Regions from separate parts of the Fretibacterium sp. OH1220_COT-178 genome, predicted to be linked through region 2. Evidence: riboswitches for the same ligand, from Rfam matches in the RefSeq annotation. Region 2 holds a riboswitch; each other region holds the start of a gene.

Region 1 (6,738 bases), on a different contig from region 2:
CCACGGCGCGGGTGACCCCGCGGCGCAGCGCCTCGTCCCGGACGTCGGGGTCCGCCATTCGGCAGACCACCGGTACGTTCCAGCGCGCGGCGGAGGGCTTGGAGATCCCCGACGCCGCCATCGCCGTGTCGGTGACCACCGTGACGCCCCGCCGCAGCGCCTCGCGCCCCAGCCTCACGGCGTCGGGCGAAAAGACCAGGTTCCGGACGAAGTCGAAGTCCGCCGTCGTGTGGATCACCCGCTTGAGGACGGGAAGGTTCTCCTCGGGGCCCGTCCAGTCCCCCATCTCACGTTCGATGACGGCCATACTGGCCCGCTCGATCTCCTCCGGTCTCATTCCGCCAAACGCCTCCCCATCCGCAATTTTCAACGACGCACGTCACAGCAGCGGCAGCGCGGCCAACAGAAGGCTCGCCAACGACAAAAAAGCCACCGTCGCGACGTTCCAGAACAGCATCGACCGCGCCAGCCCCGCCGGGAACAGGCCGAAATAGTAGCCCGCATTCTGGCGAAGCGCGCGGGTGACGATCCCCAACCCGTTCCCCAGCAGCAGCGCAAAGACCGTCTGGGCGACGGAGAGCTCCCCGGCCGCCAGGCTCCCGCCCGCGAGCGCCAGGGCCGCGGAGACGTGGGCGATGGACGCCGCCGCCACCGTCCAACCCGCAAGGGGCAGGAAGGTCCCCCCCATGAACCGGCTCCGGAGCGCCTCCTCCGCATAGGGGACCAGCGTGAACGCGACGGCGTAAAAGAACCAGGCCAGCGGCAGGGTCTTCAGGAGCTTCCGCCAGAGCCCGGAGACGCCGCGCCGCGCCGGGGGCGGGGCCTCCGGCTCCGGCGCGCCGGTCTCCCGCGCCCGCAGGATGCCCAGGACCATCACGAACCGGACCGCGCTCCGCAAAATGAGGGTCAGGGCGAAGATTCCGCCCGCCAGCCCCGCCATGCTCACCGAGAGCACCAGCGTGGCGGGCCATCGGCGCAGGTACCCCGGGAAGGCCAGCAGCAGCGTCCCCCACAGGGCCGTCCGGCGATCGATCCGCCCCTCGTCCAGAGCGGACGCCAGAAGCGCCGCGCCGGTCTTGGCCGAACCCAGGCTGAGGGTCAGGGAGAGCCCCAGCACCGGACCGATCCCGTGCCGGCGAAGCCAGGGCATCATCCTCCGCATCAGGCGATCCGCCAGCCCGAGCCTCAGGACGACGTCCCCGATCAGCAGTCCCAGGAGGATGTCGAGCGTCAGCCAGAGCTCGCCGACAAGAAGCGCCCGCCAATCCATGACCCCTCACCCCGAGAGGGGGCCGCTACCTCCACAGCAGCAACACCGACAAATACTCCTCGGCAGGGTCCAGGGCCGGATCGCCGTAAAGGACGCTCTCGTCCGGCAGGCCGGCTCGGTCGACCCGGACCGTCTCCCGCCAGGGCCCCGCTCCCAGCACCAACGGCCTCAGCCCCTCCCCCAGCGCGCTGGGCTTGTAGAGCGCGGCGGCGTCCGCAGCCCTCAGGGCCGCCTCGATGCGCGCCGGCTCCGCCGTAGCCGGGATGACGCAGAGCACGTCCTCGCCCAGGGCCAGGAACCTCCGGGCACAGGACGCGGCCAGGGAATGGGCCGAGACCCCGGGCACGAGGCGGAGCTCCAAACCCGGGACCAGCCCGCGCCAGACCTCGTAGAGGTACGCGCCGGTGGCGTAGAGGGCCGAGTCCCCGATCACCGGCAGCACGACGGTCTCCGCCCTCTCCCATCGCGGGCGGAGCTCCTCCAGCCGCTCGCGCAGAGCGGCGTCGCGCACCGAGGCGTCGCGCACCATGGGAAAGACCACCGGAACGGCGGCCGATTCCCTCAGATGCCCGCGCAGAGCGGCGGCAGCCACGCTCGGCCTGCCGTCCCGCGAGTGCGGGATCAGCACCAGATCCGCCTCGTCGAGGGCGCGAAGCGCCCCCGCCGTCACCATATCCGGGTCGCCCGGACCTACGCCCGCAACGATCAGCTTCAAGCGATCACTCCCTATGAAAAAATCCCGGCCAACAAAGTTCCGGACCATTACGGTCCCGCCCCCGCCGGAGCTCGGCGGCAGGGCTCAGAGCAGCATCTCGCGGATGCGCTCCACGAAGACCTCCGCCATCCGCGGGTCCTCGCCCAGCCCCACAAGATGGGGCTCGACATTCTCGTAGCCCTCCCTCCTCAGCCGATGCAGCCAGGAGTCGTCATCCGGGCCCGCCATGTCGTTATTGGCGTGGTCGCCCGAGACGATCATGAGCGGGGAGAGCACCAACCTCCCGACGGAGGGGTGTTTTTTGAGGCCGCGGACGACGTCCTCGATCGTCGGCGCCGCCTCCACCGTGCCGATGAAGAACCGGCCGTCCGCGATCCGGTCCAGGGCCAGCTGGAGCTGGCAGTACATGGCGTTGGCACTGTGGGTGGGCGTGCCGTGCCCCATCAGGACGATCGCGGTCCCCTCGTCCTCCAGCCGGCGCCCGAAGCGGGCCGCCAGGATTTCGGCCATGCGGTCGCAGTCGGGCACGCTGTGGAGGTAAGGGGACCCCAGGGCGATCCTCCGGAACCCGTACTTGCCCCGGATGGAGGCGAAGGCGTCGACGACGCTCCGGATGTCGTCGTACTCCTCGCCGGGGATGATGTGCGTGGGCATCACGCAGACGCGGGTGATCCCCTCGTCCTGCATCCGGGCCAGGGCCTCGGCGGGCGTCGGGATCCCGACGTTCTGCTCGCGGGCGATCTTTCTGCGGATGATGTTGGAGGTGAAGGCCAGGCGGACCTGCGCCTCGGGAAAAGCCTCTTTGGCGCTGTCGACGAGGTTGTCGATGGCCCTGCGGGCCTCGGGCACGGAGGTACCGAACGAGACGACCAGGATGCCCGCCCTGTCGGGCCTCGCCCTTCCGTGAGGCGAAGCGGAGGATTTCATCGCTTATATACCCCCTTCGTACGCACCGGCGGCGCAGCGGGCACAAAAAAAGACACGAACCCGAGTCGTGTCTCGCTCTTTCACAGCACCGGTCATCTGCAAAGGAGTTCGCCCACGCAAACAATATCTCCCTCTCGCCTGCAGACGCGGTATCCTGACTTCCCCTCTTCCTCCTCCGCCCCTTCCCGGGGAGCGCCTCCCCAGTGGGTGTTCCGTGCGGATTCGTCCGGGCTACAGTGGCGGGGCCGCGCGGGCGTCGCACCCGCTTCCCGAGTCTGCAAGGACATATTCGGCATCCATTACGATTTCCATTCAACCACACCAGCCCAGGCTTGTCAACGCAAGCAAGGCAGCTGGACAAAGGCAGAAGGCCCTCCCCGAAGGAAGAGCCTCCGCGACACGAGCAACGGCAGGCTCCAGCTAACGCAACCCCTCAATCTCCTCGATCGGGAGCCCCGTCGCCTCGGCGGCCGTACGGACATCCACCCCCATCCGAAGAAGGTTTCGCACCGTCTCCCGCTTGGCCTGTGCCATGCCCTGTGCCATGCCCTGCTCCATGCCCCGCTGCTCCGCCTTTTTGATCCGCGTCTCCTCGATCGCCCGACGGTCCAGCTCGTCCATCTGCGCCCGCAATTGATAATAACGGTACTCCGGCGTACCCCAATACTCCCGCTCCGCAGCCGTCACCTCTTCAAAAACCTTGTCCCCGGACAACGCCGTGCGCATCAGACTCACCCCCATTCCATCGTTGCTCATATAACCGCTCCAGACCGCCAAACGCTCCTCGTCCGTCAGCTTGTGCGTCGGATCGGCCTTCATCCGTTCCCGGATCCGATCGATGCCGTCCCGGAACTTCTTCAGCTCCACATAAACCAGCAGCTCATCCCACGTCAGGACCTTCCGCGTAACCGGGTTCGTCAGGACAAAGTCCCACACCCCCGGACGCTCCTCCGGAAACAGGGGAAAACCCAGCAGCGATATCAGAACCGTCGCCCTCAGGTCGTGGTAGCTCCTCCCCGCGCCCAGCTGACGCACATAGCTCTTCCCCCAATAATAGAGGCAGCGCGGGACAAAATGTTCGTGCCCCTCCCGCTGAAGCTCGATGTTCAGATGCCGGCCATGCTCGTCCACCGCACGGAGGTCCAGACGGGCGTGCTTCCTCCTCCAGCCCTCCGGGGCAAGCTCCGTCTCCGCAAGCTCCAACCGCCTCACCCGAGGATGTCCCAGGGTCTCGAAGATCGCGTTGACGAGATCCAGAAGAAGGTGCGTCCGAGAGGGGCGCCCCAGAAGGAACCGGAAAAACAGGTCCGTCGAGCGGTCGATCTCGGTCGGCAGCTCCCCCCGCTCCTCCAGAAGGAGCATCTCGCGCCGCTCCTCCCGCGTCAGCTTCAAAAGGCTCCCATCCGAGCCGCTGCCAAGCCCCTTTCCCACAGCCTCACCTCGCTTCGGATCCCCATTCGCTTTAAAACTTCGGCTACAGTATAGCAAAACGCCCTCCCCGGAGGGAGGGCTTTGCATCACACGACCACGTCCAGCCGCTCGTTCAGCGTCTCGCGGATCCGCGAGACCAGCTTCACGATCTCGTCCGCGGGAATCTTGCGGACGATGTTTCCGTCTAGGGTCTCGATCACCTGAATCTGGACCATGCCCGCCTCGTCGATCACCTCGTACTTGAGGTGCCGGTTGCTCGGCGTCAGGCTCTCGACCAGATCGGCCGTCCTCTTCAGGAGGGACTTCAGCCCCTCCCTGTCCAACTCCAACAGCGGGTCCGGAGAGTTCTCGGCGGACTCGGGCGGCACCGCCGCCCCGGGCTCGACGCCCGAAGCACGCCGCAGGGGCAGACCCTCAGCGGGTGGGGCCTCGGGAATCGTCGCCCCGCCCGGAGTCAAACGAACCTCCATAGCCCTCACCTTCCTTCGTCAAACTTGCCGCAACTTTGAGAGGAGAGGGAAAGGGAACGAAAACCCCTTTCCCTCAAGTCGATACGGGCCGCTAAACAGCCCTCTCAAAGACGGAGTGTACGGTTAACGAATCAGGCTCAGGACGTGCTGCGGAAGCTGGTTGGCCTGCGCCAGCATGGCGTTGCCGGCCTGGAGCATGATGTTGAGCTTGGTGAAGTTCATCATCTCCTTGGCCATGTCCGTGTCGCGGATGCGGCTCTCGGCCGCCGTCAGGTTCTCGCCCGCCACCGTGAGGTTGTTGATGGTATGCTCCAGGCGGTTCTGGTAGGCGCCCAGCTTGGCCCGCTGCGTCGACACCTTGTCCAGCGCGTTGTCGATCACCGTGATGGAGCGCGCCGCGGACTCGCGGTCGGTGACCAGGACCTCGTTCAGGCCCAGGGCATGAGCGCGCATGTCGCCGATGTTGATCCCCATATCCTCGCCCTCGTTGGCGCCGATCTGGAACACCGTCGTGTTGTCCGCAAGGTGAAGGATCGTCGAGCCTTCTTTGTTGACATACGAGAACCTCTTGCCAGCTGCACTCCAAGCTGCCGTTACTCCTGTCAATGCATCAAACTCCACATCAATATTCGGGTGCAACACACCGACCAAACGATTGCCTGTCGTTTTGGCTCCAGAGACAATTATCTCTCCAGTGTGGGCATTTGCGATATCCACCGTGTAGTCGCTTTCCCTCGCCTCTTGGATAACGTTGAGAGAAAAAGCCTTGATCAGATCCTCATCTCCCGCGAAACTGAGACGTCCCGTCGTTCCTGGAATCACCGTACGAATCACGAACGTCCCGTTCACAGACTCAGACGTATTCAGCTCGTTCCCCTCGACAAAAGTTGCAAAGTTGACAGCCCCTTCAGGGTCAGCAAGATATTGAGCCTGCCCAAGCCCGCCTTTAGCCTCGCTATTTCCGATGGCATCTCTCAATTTCTTTGCAACATCACCCAGCGTGTCATTGGCATAGAGAGTAATCTTTGCCTGTTTACCGTCACCCTGTGTAATGGTGATCGTCTGGGGGTCGGTCAGCATGAAGCGACCCTGGGCATCCCAGAACTTGTCCAGATCACGCAACTTGATGCCCTTTTTGGCGACATCACCGATCTTCATCGCTTCGAATACCGCCAAATCCTTACCGCTTAGGTCGGCAACAACCAAATTACCATTCGCTGCATTCTTCTCCGCGAACGAGAGGGTGACGCTCCCCGTCTGCAACTTGCCGTCCTCAAAATAATACTGCTGCAGGGTGATATCCTTACCCCTGATTTTAGCGACATCCAAGTTATAGAGATGAGGCCCCGTCGCAGTTGGATCGGAAACCGACAACTGGACATCCGGAGTTCCGGTCGAGGTCGTCGCCTCGTTCTTGCCTATCTGAAAGATTGCGGAGTCGCCCAGATTCATCGCCTGCATCTCAGCATTCGAAAACGTCGTTCCGTCAAGAGTCAGCCCCGCCAAATCTCCCACCAGTGCTTTAGCGGTGAGGTTGGTACCCCAACCAGCTCCAACAGCGTCCGCCTCCAAAGTAACGGTTTGTTCGGCAATCTCGACAGCGGAGCCGTCAGCCATCGTCACACGCCCTTTAACGGTAAAGGTCGCGGTCCCCTTAGCGGCCGCGCCACCGCCCTGCTTAGCCTTAAGGGTCACCACCAGCTCCGCACTGCCGCCCTTGGTGTTCGCTGCCGTTATATCCCCCGTAAAGGCAGCGTCATCCCAGTGAGCTTGGGTCCCTATATGCGCCAGTCTCTTGCCAGTAATATTCGCCGCTGCCGCCGCTTTAATTGTATAAATTGCATTAGCGCCTCCAGCTCCCTTAGTCTGGAGCCCGGACGTCTTGACATTTTCAAGATAGGGATCCTGGGACGTGATGTTTATCA
Region 2 (6,738 bases):
ACAGGATTGTCGTTGTAAGGGCTTGGCGATTGATAGAATGGAAGATCAATGACATGGCAATATATATTAAAGAGAATATTTCTTTGATATCTGGGAGGAATCTATGAGATTATTTTTGTGTTCTCACTTTGCAGAAGTAGGATCTTTCTTAAAAGGGGAGGTGGCTGGAAAGAATGTTGTTTTTGTACCAACCGCTTCAATAAATGAGAGTTATAAGGGGTATGTGGATTCGGCACGAAAGCAATGGCAAAAGATGAATGCGAATATCGCAGAGGTTGAGATTTCAACGGCACCAATAGATGCAATTCATAAAGCCTTTGAAAGTGCAGATGTTATTTATTTTACTGGTGGCAATACATTTTTCCTGATTGACCAATTGAAAAAAACAGGAGTCGATGAATTAATAAAGAAGCACCTAGATGATGGGAAACTATACGTGGGAGAGTCGGGAGGAGCAATAGTTTGTGCGAAGGAGCTTTCGTACATAAAGCCAATGGACGAAGTGCCTGAAGATTTTTCGCAAAAGGACTATTCAGGGTTAAATTTGATTGATTTCTATGTAGTTCCTCATTACCTGTGTCCTCCATTCGAAAAATGCTCTCAACAGATTCTTGATGAGTATCCCAATTTGAATATATGTGCACTCAATAATTCGCAGGCGATTTTAGTTGAAAACGGAGAGAAAAGAAAGCTGAATGTATAAAAATTCTCGCCTGTCAAATAGGTTTGTTTTTTAGAGAAGCGATTGGATAAAAATCCAATCGCTTCTCCATTTTGTCATTTTGATTAAAAAGTCCTTGTCAAGCGGCAACAGGCGAGGCGAAAAAGTATTTTTTGAACGCACCGGGGGATACTGCATATCCACTGCATAGAAAAGATGCAACCGAGCGAAGCTTGCTTCAGCTGTCTATCGGCTTACATGGGCTCTTGCCCCTCGGTCAAAATTGCCCTTATGGCCTCCACCTGACGCTCGTCCGGCGGAAGCAGCGGGAAGGCCGAGTGCGCCGTCATTTCGAACCCGTTCAGGACCATGGCCTGCTTGATCGCAGGGATGAAGGGCGTGCAGACGTCGTAGATCCGCATCAGGCGATTGATGCGCCTCTGGCACCGGGCGATCTCCCCGCAGTCCCCTCCAAGGATTGCCCGCAGCCACGCGGCGCACAGCGCGGGGTCGACGTTGCCGAGGCCGCCGATGCACCCGGCGCCGCCGGACAGGATGTTGTGCGCCAGGTTTTCGTCGAACCCGCTGTAGATCTCGAATTCGGGAAACTCCGGCAGCAGCGTGTTCGCCAGCTCGCGCGTGTGCCCCATGAAGGCGATGGAGTCCTTGTAGCCCACGATATTGCTGTGTTTTCGGGCCAGGGTCAGAGCCACGGAGGGCTTGAGGTCGTACCCCGTCCGGGCCGGAAAGTTGTAGAGGTAGACCCGAGCCGGGGTGGAGGCGGCGAGCCTGTCGTAGAAGAGCTCCACGCTTGCGTCGCTCAGGTCGAAGTAGTAGGGCGTGATGGTCATCACGGCCTCCACGCCCTGAGAGTGGGCGTAATTGCTCAGTTCGATGCAGTCCTCCACGCGCATGGCGCTCGTCCCGACGATCAGCTTGCAGCGGGTCCCAATGTGCCGGGCCGCGCTGCCGACCATCCGCTTCTGTTCGTCCATGGGGATGGCGTAGAACTCCCCGATGCTGCCCAGCAGCACGATGCCGTCGACCCCGCCCGCGATCAGGCGGTCGTAGATCCTCAGGTTGGCCTCCTCGTCCACCCTGCCCTTCGGGTCGAACGCGGTTACGGTCGGAACCAGAAATTGCGGCTTCATCACGAATCCTCCTTCGTTGTCAGAGCTCGGGCGATAAGGGCAGAGGAACGACGTATTGGGGGGTGCCATGCCGCCCGTCAAGGATGCGGTCTCCACTGCGGAAGCCCGGAGAGTGATTCTTCACGGACTTTCGTCCATTATAGCGTGCTGCCGTCCCTCTCTCGATGACGAAGCACGTTTGCGGCGCCCTGCGGCGCCTCTTTGATATAATGGAAGAAACCAGAGAGGACCCCGGCAGCCAGGGAATCCGGTGCAAGACCGGAGCGGCCCCGCCACTGTAACTCGGGACGACCCCGCAGGACGTCACTGTCGCCCGGCGATGGGAAGATGCGGCATTAGGAGGAACGAGAGCCAGGAGACCGGCCGGGGGAGCGGGTTCTTTTCGTGCTCGGGCACGAGGGGCTTCGGTTGCGCCGCGAGCGCGTTTCCGGGAGGGAGTAAGGCCTTCCCGGAAATGTGTGTTAGCGCTCCAGCATCACGAACGGGAGGAATGTCTGTATGAGCAACGAAAAGGTAAGGCAATCGGAGGACGGGCACCATTGTGCCGAGTCTGCGTCAGCCCCGATGCCCCTGCCCGAGGTCGATTTTGGCGAGTTCGCCCCGTCGAGCTACGAGGCTTGGAAGGAGGCGGCCGTTGCGGCCCTGAAGGGGGCGCCCTTCGAGAAGAGCATGTTCACCTCCACCTACGAGGGGATTACGCTCAACCCTCTCTACACGAACGCGGATACCCGGGACCTCGAGGCACCCCGGGCTTTTCCGGGGGCCTATCCCCTGCGCGGAGCCTCTGCGTCCGGCAACCTTCGGCGTCCCTGGGAGGTCGCTCAGTTCTGCGACGAGACTCTGCCCGAGGAGGCCCACAAGGCCATCGTACACGAGCTCGACCGCGGAGCCTCGACCGTCGCCCTCGTCCTGGACCGCCGTACCTTGGAGGGGCTTGATGCCGATGCGGAGGGGGCCGTCGCCGCCGGGGTCTCCGTATCCTCCCTCGAGGACCTGGAGGCACTGCTCGAAGATCTGCCGGGCCGCCATCCCCTCTATATCCATGCGGGGGTGTCCGCACTGCCTTTCCTCGCCCTGCTCGACGCCCTTGCCGCGAAAAGGAAGATTCCCTTTGGCGAGCTCACGGGGTGCGTGGGGGCGGATCCCCTCGCCGCGCTCCTGGAGCGGGGCGCCCTTCCGGCCTCCCTCGCCGCGCTTTTCGACGAGATGACGCAGACGATCGTCTGGGCCCGTGAGCGGAAAACCCCGCTGCGAACGATCCTGATTCGGGGCTCCGTCCTCCACAACGGGGGGGCCAGCGCGGTTCAGGAGGTCGCCTACGCCATGACCGCGGCCATCGAGACCCTGCGGGCGCTTCAGGAGCGGGGCATCGACGTCGCGGAGTTCTCCCGCCGGCTTCGATTCGAGTTCTCCTTGGGCTCCAATTTCTTCATGGAGGTCGCCAAGATCCGGGCCGCGCGCTGCGTCTGGGCCCGGATCGCCTCGAGCTTCGGCGGCGACGGGGAGGCACAGCGGGCGGAGATCTTCGGCCGCACCTCCCTCTTCACCAAGACCGTGTACGATCCCTACGTGAACATGCTGCGCAACACGACGGAGGCCTTCTCCGGCGTTGTGGGCGGCGTCGACGGCCTGACCGTCGGCTGTTTCGACGAGGCGCTGCGGCCGGGGTCGGAGTTCTCCCGCCGCGTCGCGCGCAACGCTCAGGTGATGCTCCGCAAGGAGTTCAACCTGCTCCAGCCGACGGACCCCGCGGGCGGTTCCTGGTACGTGGAGAGGCTGACGGACGAGCTGGCCCGGAAGGTCTGGGAGGCGCTGCAGAAGGTGGAGGCGGAGGGCGGCTTCCTGAAGGGCGTTTGCGAGGGCGCCATCCAGCACGACGTCCAGGCCATGCTGCAGCAGCGTTTCAAGCGGCTTGCCCAGCGCTCCGACCGCGCCGTGGGCACCAACATGTACCCCAACCCCGCGGAGTCCCTGCCCGAGTTCGCGGAGCCGGACTGGGCGGCTCTGCGTGCCGTGCGGACCGAAGCGGTCCGACGCCATCGTGCGTCCCGCGACGAGGGGGCGGTGAAGCGGACCCTTGAGGTCTTGGCGTCGGCGCGGACCGGAGCGGCGGCGTCCGCCGCCGCGGCCGCCGGGGCCACCCTCGGCGAGCTGCGTTCTGCCCTGAATGGCGCCGGTTCCGACGGGCTCTCCGTCGAGCCCGTTCCGCCGCATCGCTGGACGGAGCAGTACGAGGCCATGCGCCGCCGCACGGAGGCCTTTGTGGCCGAGAAGGGGGACAACTTCAAGGTCTTCCTGGCGAACATGGGGCCGATCCCACAGCACAAGGCGCGCGCCGATTTCATATCCAGCTTCATGGAGGTGGCCGCCTTCGAGATCCTCCGGAACGACGGCTTCGCCACGACGGAGGAGTGCGCTGCCGCCGCGGCGGCCAGCGGGGCGGACATCGCCGTGATCTGTTCCACGGACGCCACCTATCCGGAGCTGGTTCCGCCCCTGGCCCGGGCCATCAAGGAGAAGCGGCCGGGGATGGGCGTCTATCTGGCCGGAGCGCCGGCCGCCGAGTGCAAGGACGCCTATCTCGAAGCGGGCGTGGACGACTTTATCAGCGTCCGTTCCAACTGTCTGGAGACGCTGACCGGATTTCAGAGAGCGAAGGGGATGTTTTAGATGAGCCCGAGCAAGCACGCGAATCCCGATTTCACCCAGATCGCCCTCCAGAGTACCGAGGCGGGGGCGGCCCTGGACGCCAAGGCCTGGGAGCGCCGTTTCCGGGAGGAGACCGGCAGGACGCCGGACGAGATGTTCTTCCATACGATGGAGCAGATCGACGTCGCGCCCCTTTACACGGAGGCGGACAATTGCGGACTGCCCCACCTCGCCTACGACATGCCGGGGCTCCCGCCGTTCCTCCGCGGGCCCTATCCGACCATGTACGTCACGCGCCCCTGGACGGTGCGCCAGTACGCCGGCTTCTCCACGGCCGAGGAGAGCAACGCCTTCTATCGGCGAAACCTCGCCGCAGGACAGAAGGGGCTCTCCATCGCTTTCGACCTGGCGACGCACCGCGGCTACGACTCCGACCATCCGCGCGTCGTCGGGGACGTGGGCAAGGCCGGCGTAGCGGTCGACTCCATCCTGGACATGGAGATCCTGTTCTCGGGCATCCCACTGGATCAGATGTCCGTCTCCATGACCATGAACGGCGCCGTTCTTCCCGTCCTGGCCTTCTACATCCTGGCCGCGGAGGAGCAGGGCGTGGACAAGTCCGTCCTGACCGGGACCATCCAGAACGACATCCTCAAGGAGTTCATGGTCCGCAACACCTACATCTATCCTCCGAAGGCCTCGATGCGCATCATCGGGGACATCTTCTCCTACACCTCGAAGTACATGCCCAAGTTCAACAGCATCAGCATCTCCGGCTACCACATCCAGGAGGCGGGGGCCACGGCGGACATCGAGTTGGGCTACACGCTGGCGGACGGGCTGGAGTACCTGCGCACCGGGACCAAGGCCGGCCTCTCCATCGACGCGTTCGCCCCGCGCCTGTCGTTCTTCTGGGGGATCGGCAAGAATTACTTCATGGAGGTCGCCAAGATGCGCGCGGCGCGGATGCTCTGGGCCAAGATCGTCAAGACGTTCGGGCCCAAGAACCCCAAGTCCATGGCGCTGCGCACCCATTGCCAGACGTCCGGCTGGAGCCTCACCGAGCAGGACCCGTTCAACAACGTGGAGCGCACCTGCATCGAGGCGCTGGCGGCCGCGCTGGGGCACACGCAGTCCCTGCACACCAACGCGCTGGACGAGGCCATTGCCCTGCCGACGGACTTCTCCGCGCGCATCGCGCGCAACACGCAGCTCTACATCCAGGACGAGACGAAGGTCTGCAAGGTCATCGACCCGTGGGGCGGCTCCTGGTACGTGGAGGCCCTGACGGACCAGCTGATCCGCCGCAGCTGGGCCCACATCCAGGAGGTCGAGGCGCTGGGCGGCATGGCGGCGGCCATCGACACGGGGTTGCCCAAGATGCGCATCGAGGAGGCGGCCGCGCGCCGTCAGGCCCACATCGACTCCGGCAAGGAGGAGATCGTCGGGGTCAACAGCTACCGTCTGGAGAAGGAGGACCCGTTGGAGATCCTGGAGGTCGACAACACGGCCGTCCGTCAGGCCCAGATCGCGCGGCTCGAGAAGCTGCGCGCCATCCGCGATCCCGAGAAGGTCCAGGCCTGCCTGGATGCCATCACGAAGGCCACGGAGACGGGGGAGGGCAACCTGCTGGAGCTGGCGGTGGACGCCGCGCGCGCCCGCGCTTCGCTGGGGGAGATCTCGGACGCGGTGGAGAAGGTCTGCGGCCGCCACAAGGCCATCATCCGGTCCATATCCGGAATCTACAGCAGCGAGTTTGCGGACGAGGAGATCATCGCCGAGGTGCGCGCGATGACGGACGCGTTTGCGGAGAAGGAGGGCCGCAGGCCCCGCATTATGGTCGCCAAGATGGGTCAGGACGGCCACGACCGCGGCGCCAAGGTCATCTCCACGGCGTTCGCGGATATGGGCTACGACGTCGACATCGGGCCGCTCTTCCAGACGCCCGCCGAGGCGGCGCAGGACGCGGTGGACAACGACGTGCACATCGTCGGGATGAGTTCCCTCGCCGCAGGACACAAGACGCTGCTGCCCCAGCTGGTGGAGGAGCTGCGCAAGCGCGGACGCGAGGACATCATCGTCGTCATCGGCGGGGTCATTCCGGCTCAGGACTACGAGTTCCTGCGCGAACACGGAGCGGCCGCCATCTTCGGGCCCGGGACGGTCATCCCCGTCTCCGCCAAGAGGGTCATGGAGGAGCTGAACCGACGTGTCTTCGGGTAATTCCATCGATCAATCACCCGTATACGTCGTTGTTTTTGCTCGCCTTGCTCGACG
Region 3 (6,738 bases), on a different contig from region 2:
GGCGCGGCGTACTGCGGCACGTACCCGATGCGCTCCGCCCGCTCGCGCGGGCTCATGGCGGCCACATCGACGCCGTCCAGCGTCACGCGCCCCTCCGACGGCACCAGAATCCGATTGAGGCACTTCAGCAGCGTCGTCTTTCCGGTCCCGTTCGGCCCCAGAAGCCCGAGGACCTCCCCGCGCCGAAGTTCGAAGCCGACCTCGGAGAACACCCTGCCCGCGGCCGGATAGACGAAGCCCAGCCCCTCCGCCCTCAGCATCGCCGCGCCCTCCTGCGCCCGCTCAGGATCAAATGGATGAAGAGCGGCACGCCCAGAAAGGAGACCACGATCCCGACCGGAACGCTCACCGGCGCGAGCACCGTCTTTCCGACGGCGTCCGCGGCCAGCAGCAGCAGCGCCCCGCACACGGCCGAGAAGGGGATCAGAAAGCGGTGGTCGCCCCCGAACAGCAGCCTGGCGATGTGCGGCGCCAGGAGCCCGACGAAGCCGATGACCCCCGTGAAGCTGATCACCGCGGCGGTCATCAGGACCGACGCGACCCCCACGAACATGCGAACCGCCTCGGGATCGATCCCCAGGCTCCGGACCAGCTCGTCGTCCCCCGAGGCGATCGCGTCGAGCTTCAGCGCCACGCGATGGACGGCGCAGCAGCAGACTGCGACGAACGGAAAGGCGGCCCCGACCTCGCCCCAGGTCGTCCCGTTGAACGTCCCGAACGTCCAGTGGACCACCGCCGCCAGGCGGTGCTCCTGGGCGAAGAACTCCACCGTGGACGTCAGCGCGCTGAAGAAGTAGTTGAGCGCGATCCCCGTCAGTACGATCGTCTCGGGCGCCATGCCCACCTTCTTCGAGATGCCGTAGACCAGGGCGACGCACAAAAGGGACGCGGCGAACGCGCACAGGACGATGCCGACCTTGCCGCCCACGAGGGTCCCCGAGCCGAAGACGATGCACATCGAGGCCCCGAACGCGGCCGCCGCCGATATACCGATGGTGAAGGGGCTCACGAGCGCGTTGCCCGTGACCGCCTGCATCCCCACGCCCGAGACCGCAAGGGCGGCGCCGGCGAGGACCGCCATGGCGATCCTCGGCAGGCGCATCAGGACGACGATCTTGTACGCCGCGGACTCCGCGCCGCCGGAGTCGAGACGCCCCCCGACCCAAGCGGAGAGCGCCCGCAGCACCTGGGCAAAGCTCGTGTCGGCAACGCCCAGGGTCGTGAAATAGAGCCCCATCATCAGCACGGCGCCTACGCCCGCCGCCAGCATCCCGGCCTTGCGGCGGCTGCGGCGCTCGTAGGCGGCCCGGATGTCCGGCGTCTCGCTAGTCCTCGAACCCATAAGCGGGATAGGCGTGCCCTTCGATGTAGTCCAGCTTCTGGTACTTCACGAGCCAGTCGCGGAACACCTGCTCGGGATGCAGGTCCGGCAGCAGGTCGGGATAGAGGAACTTCGCCACGTACATCGTCCCCACCAGCTTGGAGGCCCCGCCGTGGACGTAGTGCGACAGCAGCAGGATGCGGCCGTTCTTCACCGCGTCGATCTCGTCCCAGCCGGGCCGGCCCGTCAGCTCCTTCCTGATGGCCTCGTGCTCCTCCCGGGTGGGCGGGTAGTAGGACGAGTACACGTTCGGCGCGGAGACCTTGACGATGGCCTCGGGGTTCTTCGCGACCACCGCCTCGGGGTCCACCTCGACGTTCTTCGACGTCTTGAAGACGTTGTCCGCGCCGGAGAACTCGATCATATTGAAAAAGTAGTTGCCCGGGATCGTCGTGTTCCCGATCCTCCGATACTCGAAATAGAGCGTCTTCTTCTTCACGCCCTCGAGCCTCGTCCGGATGTAGTCGAGCTTGCTCGTGAAGTAGTCCGCGAGCTCCCGCGCCTCCGCGTCCCGTCCGAAGATGCGGCCAAGCAGCGCGCAGTTCCGGGCGAACTGGTCGGTGTAGTACGCGTCGACCACCAGGACCTTGATCCCGAAGTTCCCGAGCTGGCGCTCGGCCTCCTCGTAGGCGCCGTTGCCCGTCAGGATCAGCACCTCGGGCGCGAGCTCGACGATCTTCTCGTAGTTCAGCTCCCTCTGGCTCTTTCCGATCACCTGATTCTCCGAGAAGCGGTTCCTCCAGGACTCCTTGTCCTGATAGATGTTGTAGTCCACGCCGACCACGCGGTCGAGCGCGCCGATCGCGTTGATGATCTCCGTGTTGTACGCGTTGGCCACGACCGCCCGGGTCACGGGGTCCGGTATCTCCACCTCGCGCCCGATGCTGTCCTTCACCGTCTGGGTCGCCGCCTGGGCGACGCAGGTCCACACCAGGACCGCCAGCCAGGAGACGACCAGCCTCACTCCGATCTTTCCCTTCATGTTCCCTACCTCCATCATCGTCCGTTCTCGGGACGCCGGCTATTCCCGAACTCATCCGGATTCGTCGCCATCCCGGCATAAAAAAAACTTCCCATCCCTCGAGGATGAGAAGTCCATGAACAGTGTGCCGGCGCCCACCGGCGCACGGAACGCGGGAATCCCCCCACCCAAGGACCGCAAATCGTCGCCGAACGAGTATCCTGACTCCGCGGATCGTCCCTCCGGACGCCTTCTCGCTCCGGTGGGAGCAATGGCCCGTCCTTCGGTCCCCGCTTACAGTAGGGGTAAGCCTGCGTCGGATTTGCACCGACTTCCTGCGCTCGGCTCGCCTATTCGATTGTGCCCTGGATTGTATAGCAGGGCCATGGGCGTGTCAAATACCCGCCCGCCTCAGTCCCCCGCATTCTGCATCGCGGCCATGGCCGCTCCGATCAGGCCCGCCTTGTAGCCCAGAGTGCAGCTCACCAAACGGGTCGAACGCTCGCCGCAGCCACCGTAGACCTCGGCAAAGACCTTACGGCGCAGGGGCCCCAGCAGGCGTTCGCCCTGCTTGCCCACACCCCCGCCCAGGCTGACGACCTCGGGCTGGAGCCCGTTGACGATGTTCGCCACGCCGCAGGCCAGGCAATCCACGTACTCGTCCACCACGCGCGCGGCCGCCGCATCTCCCCGCTCCGCGGCGACGAAGGACGTATGGCCTCCGACCCGCCCCTCCTCCCCGGCCAGGGCGTTCATGAGGCTCTTCGGATGCGCGGCCATGGCCTCGCGCGTCAGGGCGATCAGCCCCGTCGCCGAGGCGTAGGCCTCGAGACAGCCGAGGCGCCCGCAGGTGCAGGGCCGGCCGCCCCGGACGATCACCATGTGCCCGAATTCGCTTGCGGCGGAGTTCCAGCCCGTCCAGATGCGTCCGTCGACGACGAACCCCGACCCCACGCCCGTGCCCAGGGTCAGAATCATGGCGCTCGACGCCCCCTTGGCGCTGCCCGCGCAGACCTCGCCCAAGGCCGCCGCGTTGGCGTCGTTCTCCACGCGGACGGGCAGGGAGAGCGCTTCGGAGAGCAGCTTTCCCAAAGGAAAGTTACGCCAGCCCAGATTGTTGTTGTAAGCCACCACTCCCGATTCGGGAACCACCGTGCCGGGACACCCGACCCCCGCCGCCCGGATCTCCGCGCGCGCAACGCCGGACGCGGCAACGGCCCGGCCGACAGCCTCCACGATGTCCCCGAAGACCACCTCCTGAGGCCGGTCGGCCCCCGTCGGCAGGTCCGCCTCCCCGACGATGGCCCCCGACCCATCGACCACACCCGCCTTGATGTTGGTCCCGCCAATGTCCACCCCAAGGTAAAAAGCCACGGCCGCACCCTCCCCTGCCCGCCGTCCTCACGACGGCGACATTCTAAGAAAACGCCGGGATTCAATCCAAAAAGCTTGTCCGTGTGGCGAATAAACTTGCCGGTCCCTCCGCTATCGCAATGGCGGAGGCACGGGCCGAAGCCCCCATGTCGATATCCAGGAAAGCGCCGGAAGTTTTTCATGTGGATTTTTCACATCATTTTACAGGTTTTTCGTTTCAATCGGCGTTTTCCTGAAATTATGGCACCGCACGGCACCCCGGGCAAGGGGAGCCCGCCTACAGCCGGCCCTCCCGTATCCACTCCGCCAGGGACAGCGCATGGTATGTGACCAGGACGTCCGCTCCGGCCCGCACCAGGCAGACCGCGGCCTCGGACACGGCGCGCTCCTCGTCCACCCAGCCCCGCTCGGCCGCCGCCTTGATCATGGAGTACTCGCCGCTGACGGAGTACGCGCCCACGGGGACGCAGCTCCGCTCCTTGACCGCCCGGAGCACGTCCAGATACGGAAGCCCCGGCTTGACCATGATCATGTCCGCGCCCTCGTCCACGTCCAGCTGGGCCTCCCTCAGCGCCTCCCGGACGTTTCGGGGATCCATCTGGTAGCTCCTCCTGTCCCCGAACGCCGGTGCCGAGCCCGCGGCCTCGCGGAACGGGCCGTAGAACGCCGAGGCGTACTTCACCGCGTAGGAGAGGATCAGCGTGTCCTCGAACCCCGCCCCGTCGAGGGCGGAGCGGATCGCACCGACCCGGCCGTCCATCATGTCGGACGGCGCCACCACGTCGGCCCCGGCCTGCGCCTGCGACACGGCCGTCCGGGCCAGAAGCTCGAGCGTCGGATCGTTGTCGACGGTCTCCCCCTTCAGCACCCCGCAGTGCCCGTGCGACGTGTACTCGCAAAGGCAGACGTCGCCGATAAAAATGATGTCGGGAAAATGCCGTCTTCCCACCGCCAGAGCTTGTTGGATCACGCCCTGTTCCGCCCAGGCCTGGCTTCCGATTTCGTCCTTGTGCTCCGGAACGCCGAAGAGCAGCACGGCCCCGACCCCTGCCTCGGCCACGCGTTCCAGAATGCGCGGAAACGTGTCCGGGCTGTAGCGCATCTGCCCCGGCATCGCGGGGATCTCCTCGGCGATGTTCCTCCCCTCCCGGACGAACACGGGATACACGAGCATGGACGGCGAGAGCCTCGTCTCCTTCACCATATCGCGGATGGCGGCCGTGCGCCGCAGCCTCCTGGGCCTCAAGATCATCTCACAAATCCTCCCCCTCGTTCCTCGTCTTGACTGTCGTCCTGATTGTCGCCTCAATCAGAGCCTCGAGCGTGGCGGCTGCTGCCGTCGTCACATTGGAAAACCCCGCCTCCGCGGCCGCACGGGCCGTCATCTCCCCGATGCAGACGGCCCTGAAGCCGCCGCGATCCCAGCCGTCCGGCAGGCAGTCGGCAAGCCCCCTCACGGTGGACGCGCTGGTGAAGACCGCCGCGTCGAAATCCAGGGACGGAAGCCCCGCCGCCGCACACCGCGTGCGGTAGACGGAATGCTCCCGAAAGGGCACGCCGCGCGCCTTCAGACCCTCCGAGAGGCCCGGCGCCCCCGTCTCCGCCCGCAGCAGCAGCACGTCCCCCCCGCGCGCCCGGTCGGCCAGCCCATCGGCCAGATGCGCTCCGTCGCAGACCTCCGGAACGTAGTCGACGCGCAGCCCGCGCGCCCTGAGCGCGTCGCGCGTCGCCGGCCCGACGGCCGCCACGCGCGCGTCCCCGATCTCCCGCACGTCGCGCCCCTCCTCCGCGAGCAGAGCGAAGAAGGACTCCACCCCCGCCGCGCTGGTGAACACGATCCAACCCGCCCCCCCGATCCGGGGCAGGGGCCCCGGCAGGGTCTCCGTGCAAATGCAGGGGAACTCCAGGACCTCCGCGCCCGCGTCCCGCAGCATCCGGGCCAGCCGGCCGGAGCGCTCCCTGGGGCGCGTGACGAGCACCCGGACGCCCGAGAGAGGGAGACGGTCCCGCCAGCCGAGCCGATCGGCCAGGGTCACCGTCTCCCCCACGACGAGCACGGCGGGCGGGCGGATCCCCGAGGCTCGAATGCGCTCGGGCAGGGACTCGAGGGTCCCGGCCAGCAGACGCTGGCGCGCCGTGGTCCCGCGCTCGACCGCCGCGGCGGGCGTGGCGCCGGGCATCCCGGCCTTAACGAGCCGGGAGCAGATCTCCCCGGCGGCGCCCACCCCCATGAGGAAGACCAGCGTGCCCTTCAGACGGGCCATCGCCTCGAAGTCCAGGGGCGGGAGCTCCCCGGCCCGCGTGTGGGCCGTGATGACGTGGACCGACGACGAGAGCCCCCGGTGCGTCACCGGGATCCCGGCACAGGCCGGGACGGCGAGCGCCGAGGTCACGCCCGGCACCACCTCGAACGGGATGTCGTGTTCGAGCAGCGCCTCGATCTCCTCCCCGCCGCGGCCGAACAGAAACGAGTCCCCGCCCTTGAGGCGGACGACCCGCCTGCCCGCCAGGGCCCGATCCACCAGGATCGCCTCGATCTCCTCCTGCGGCACCGGATGGCACCCGCCCCGCTTTCCCACGTCCACCCGCTCGGCCCGCTCGGGAAAGAGCGAGAAGAGCCCCGAACCCACAAGGCGGTCGAAGACCACCACCTCCGCGCGCTCCAGGACCTCCCGTCCCCGAAGGGTCAGCAGCCCCGCATCGCCCGGACCGGCCCCGACGAGCCAGACCTTGCCCGTACGTCCCCGCTGATCCATCACGCTATCCTCCCTCTCGCAGACGGTCCGCAAGGGCCCTGCCCAGCCCCTCGGCATCGGAGCGGGGCCCCGAAAGCGTCCCCCTCCGGCGGGACCCGGCCGCCTCGTTCGCGTAAAAACCCGTCAGGTTCAGAGCCTCCCCCTCCACGACCGCGTAGGCCGCCACGGGCAGGGCACACCCCCCGCCGAGCGCGGCGGCAAAGCTCCGCTCGGCCCTGGCGCAATCCTCCGCGTCCCGGTCCCGAACGGCATCCAGATAGTCGTAA

Evidence for each region. Region 2 has a riboswitch for cobalamin ahead of EII26_RS11545 (methylmalonyl-CoA mutase family protein). Riboswitches for the same ligand answer to the same signal wherever they lie in the genome.
Region 1: it holds a riboswitch for cobalamin, as region 2 does, so the genes downstream of both, EII26_RS04790 (sirohydrochlorin cobaltochelatase) here and EII26_RS11545 (methylmalonyl-CoA mutase family protein) in region 2, are expected to answer to the same signal.
Region 3: it holds a riboswitch for cobalamin, as region 2 does, so the genes downstream of both, EII26_RS04720 (ABC transporter substrate-binding protein) here and EII26_RS11545 (methylmalonyl-CoA mutase family protein) in region 2, are expected to answer to the same signal.

The regions. Positions count from the first base shown of each region.
Region 1 covers NZ_RQYL01000008.1:1,520-8,257, forward strand. Annotated here, with positions in the region: gene EII26_RS04775 (precorrin-8X methylmutase) at 1-337, opposite strand, end outside; gene EII26_RS04780 (hypothetical protein) at 380-1,270, opposite strand; gene EII26_RS04785 (precorrin-2 C(20)-methyltransferase) at 1,296-1,985, opposite strand; gene EII26_RS04790 (sirohydrochlorin cobaltochelatase) at 2,070-2,912, opposite strand; cobalamin riboswitch at 3,039-3,237, opposite strand; gene EII26_RS04795 (Rpn family recombination-promoting nuclease/putative transposase) at 3,333-4,343, opposite strand; gene EII26_RS04800 (flagellar protein FlaG) at 4,430-4,813, opposite strand; gene EII26_RS04805 (flagellin N-terminal helical domain-containing protein) at 4,937-6,738, opposite strand, start outside.
Region 2 covers NZ_RQYL01000032.1:19,294-26,031, forward strand. Annotated here, with positions in the region: gene EII26_RS11535 (Type 1 glutamine amidotransferase-like domain-containing protein) at 104-703, shown strand; gene EII26_RS11540 (dihydrodipicolinate synthase family protein) at 916-1,812, opposite strand; cobalamin riboswitch at 1,986-2,194, shown strand; gene EII26_RS11545 (methylmalonyl-CoA mutase family protein) at 2,311-4,482, shown strand; gene scpA (methylmalonyl-CoA mutase) at 4,483-6,684, shown strand.
Region 3 covers NZ_RQYL01000007.1:70,605-77,342, forward strand. Annotated here, with positions in the region: gene EII26_RS04710 (ABC transporter ATP-binding protein) at 1-260, opposite strand, end outside; gene EII26_RS04715 (FecCD family ABC transporter permease) at 254-1,342, opposite strand; gene EII26_RS04720 (ABC transporter substrate-binding protein) at 1,326-2,363, opposite strand; cobalamin riboswitch at 2,537-2,715, opposite strand; gene EII26_RS04725 (ROK family protein) at 2,754-3,716, opposite strand; gene hemB (porphobilinogen synthase) at 3,994-4,968, opposite strand; gene cobA (uroporphyrinogen-III C-methyltransferase) at 4,970-6,472, opposite strand; gene hemC (hydroxymethylbilane synthase) at 6,477-6,738, opposite strand, start outside.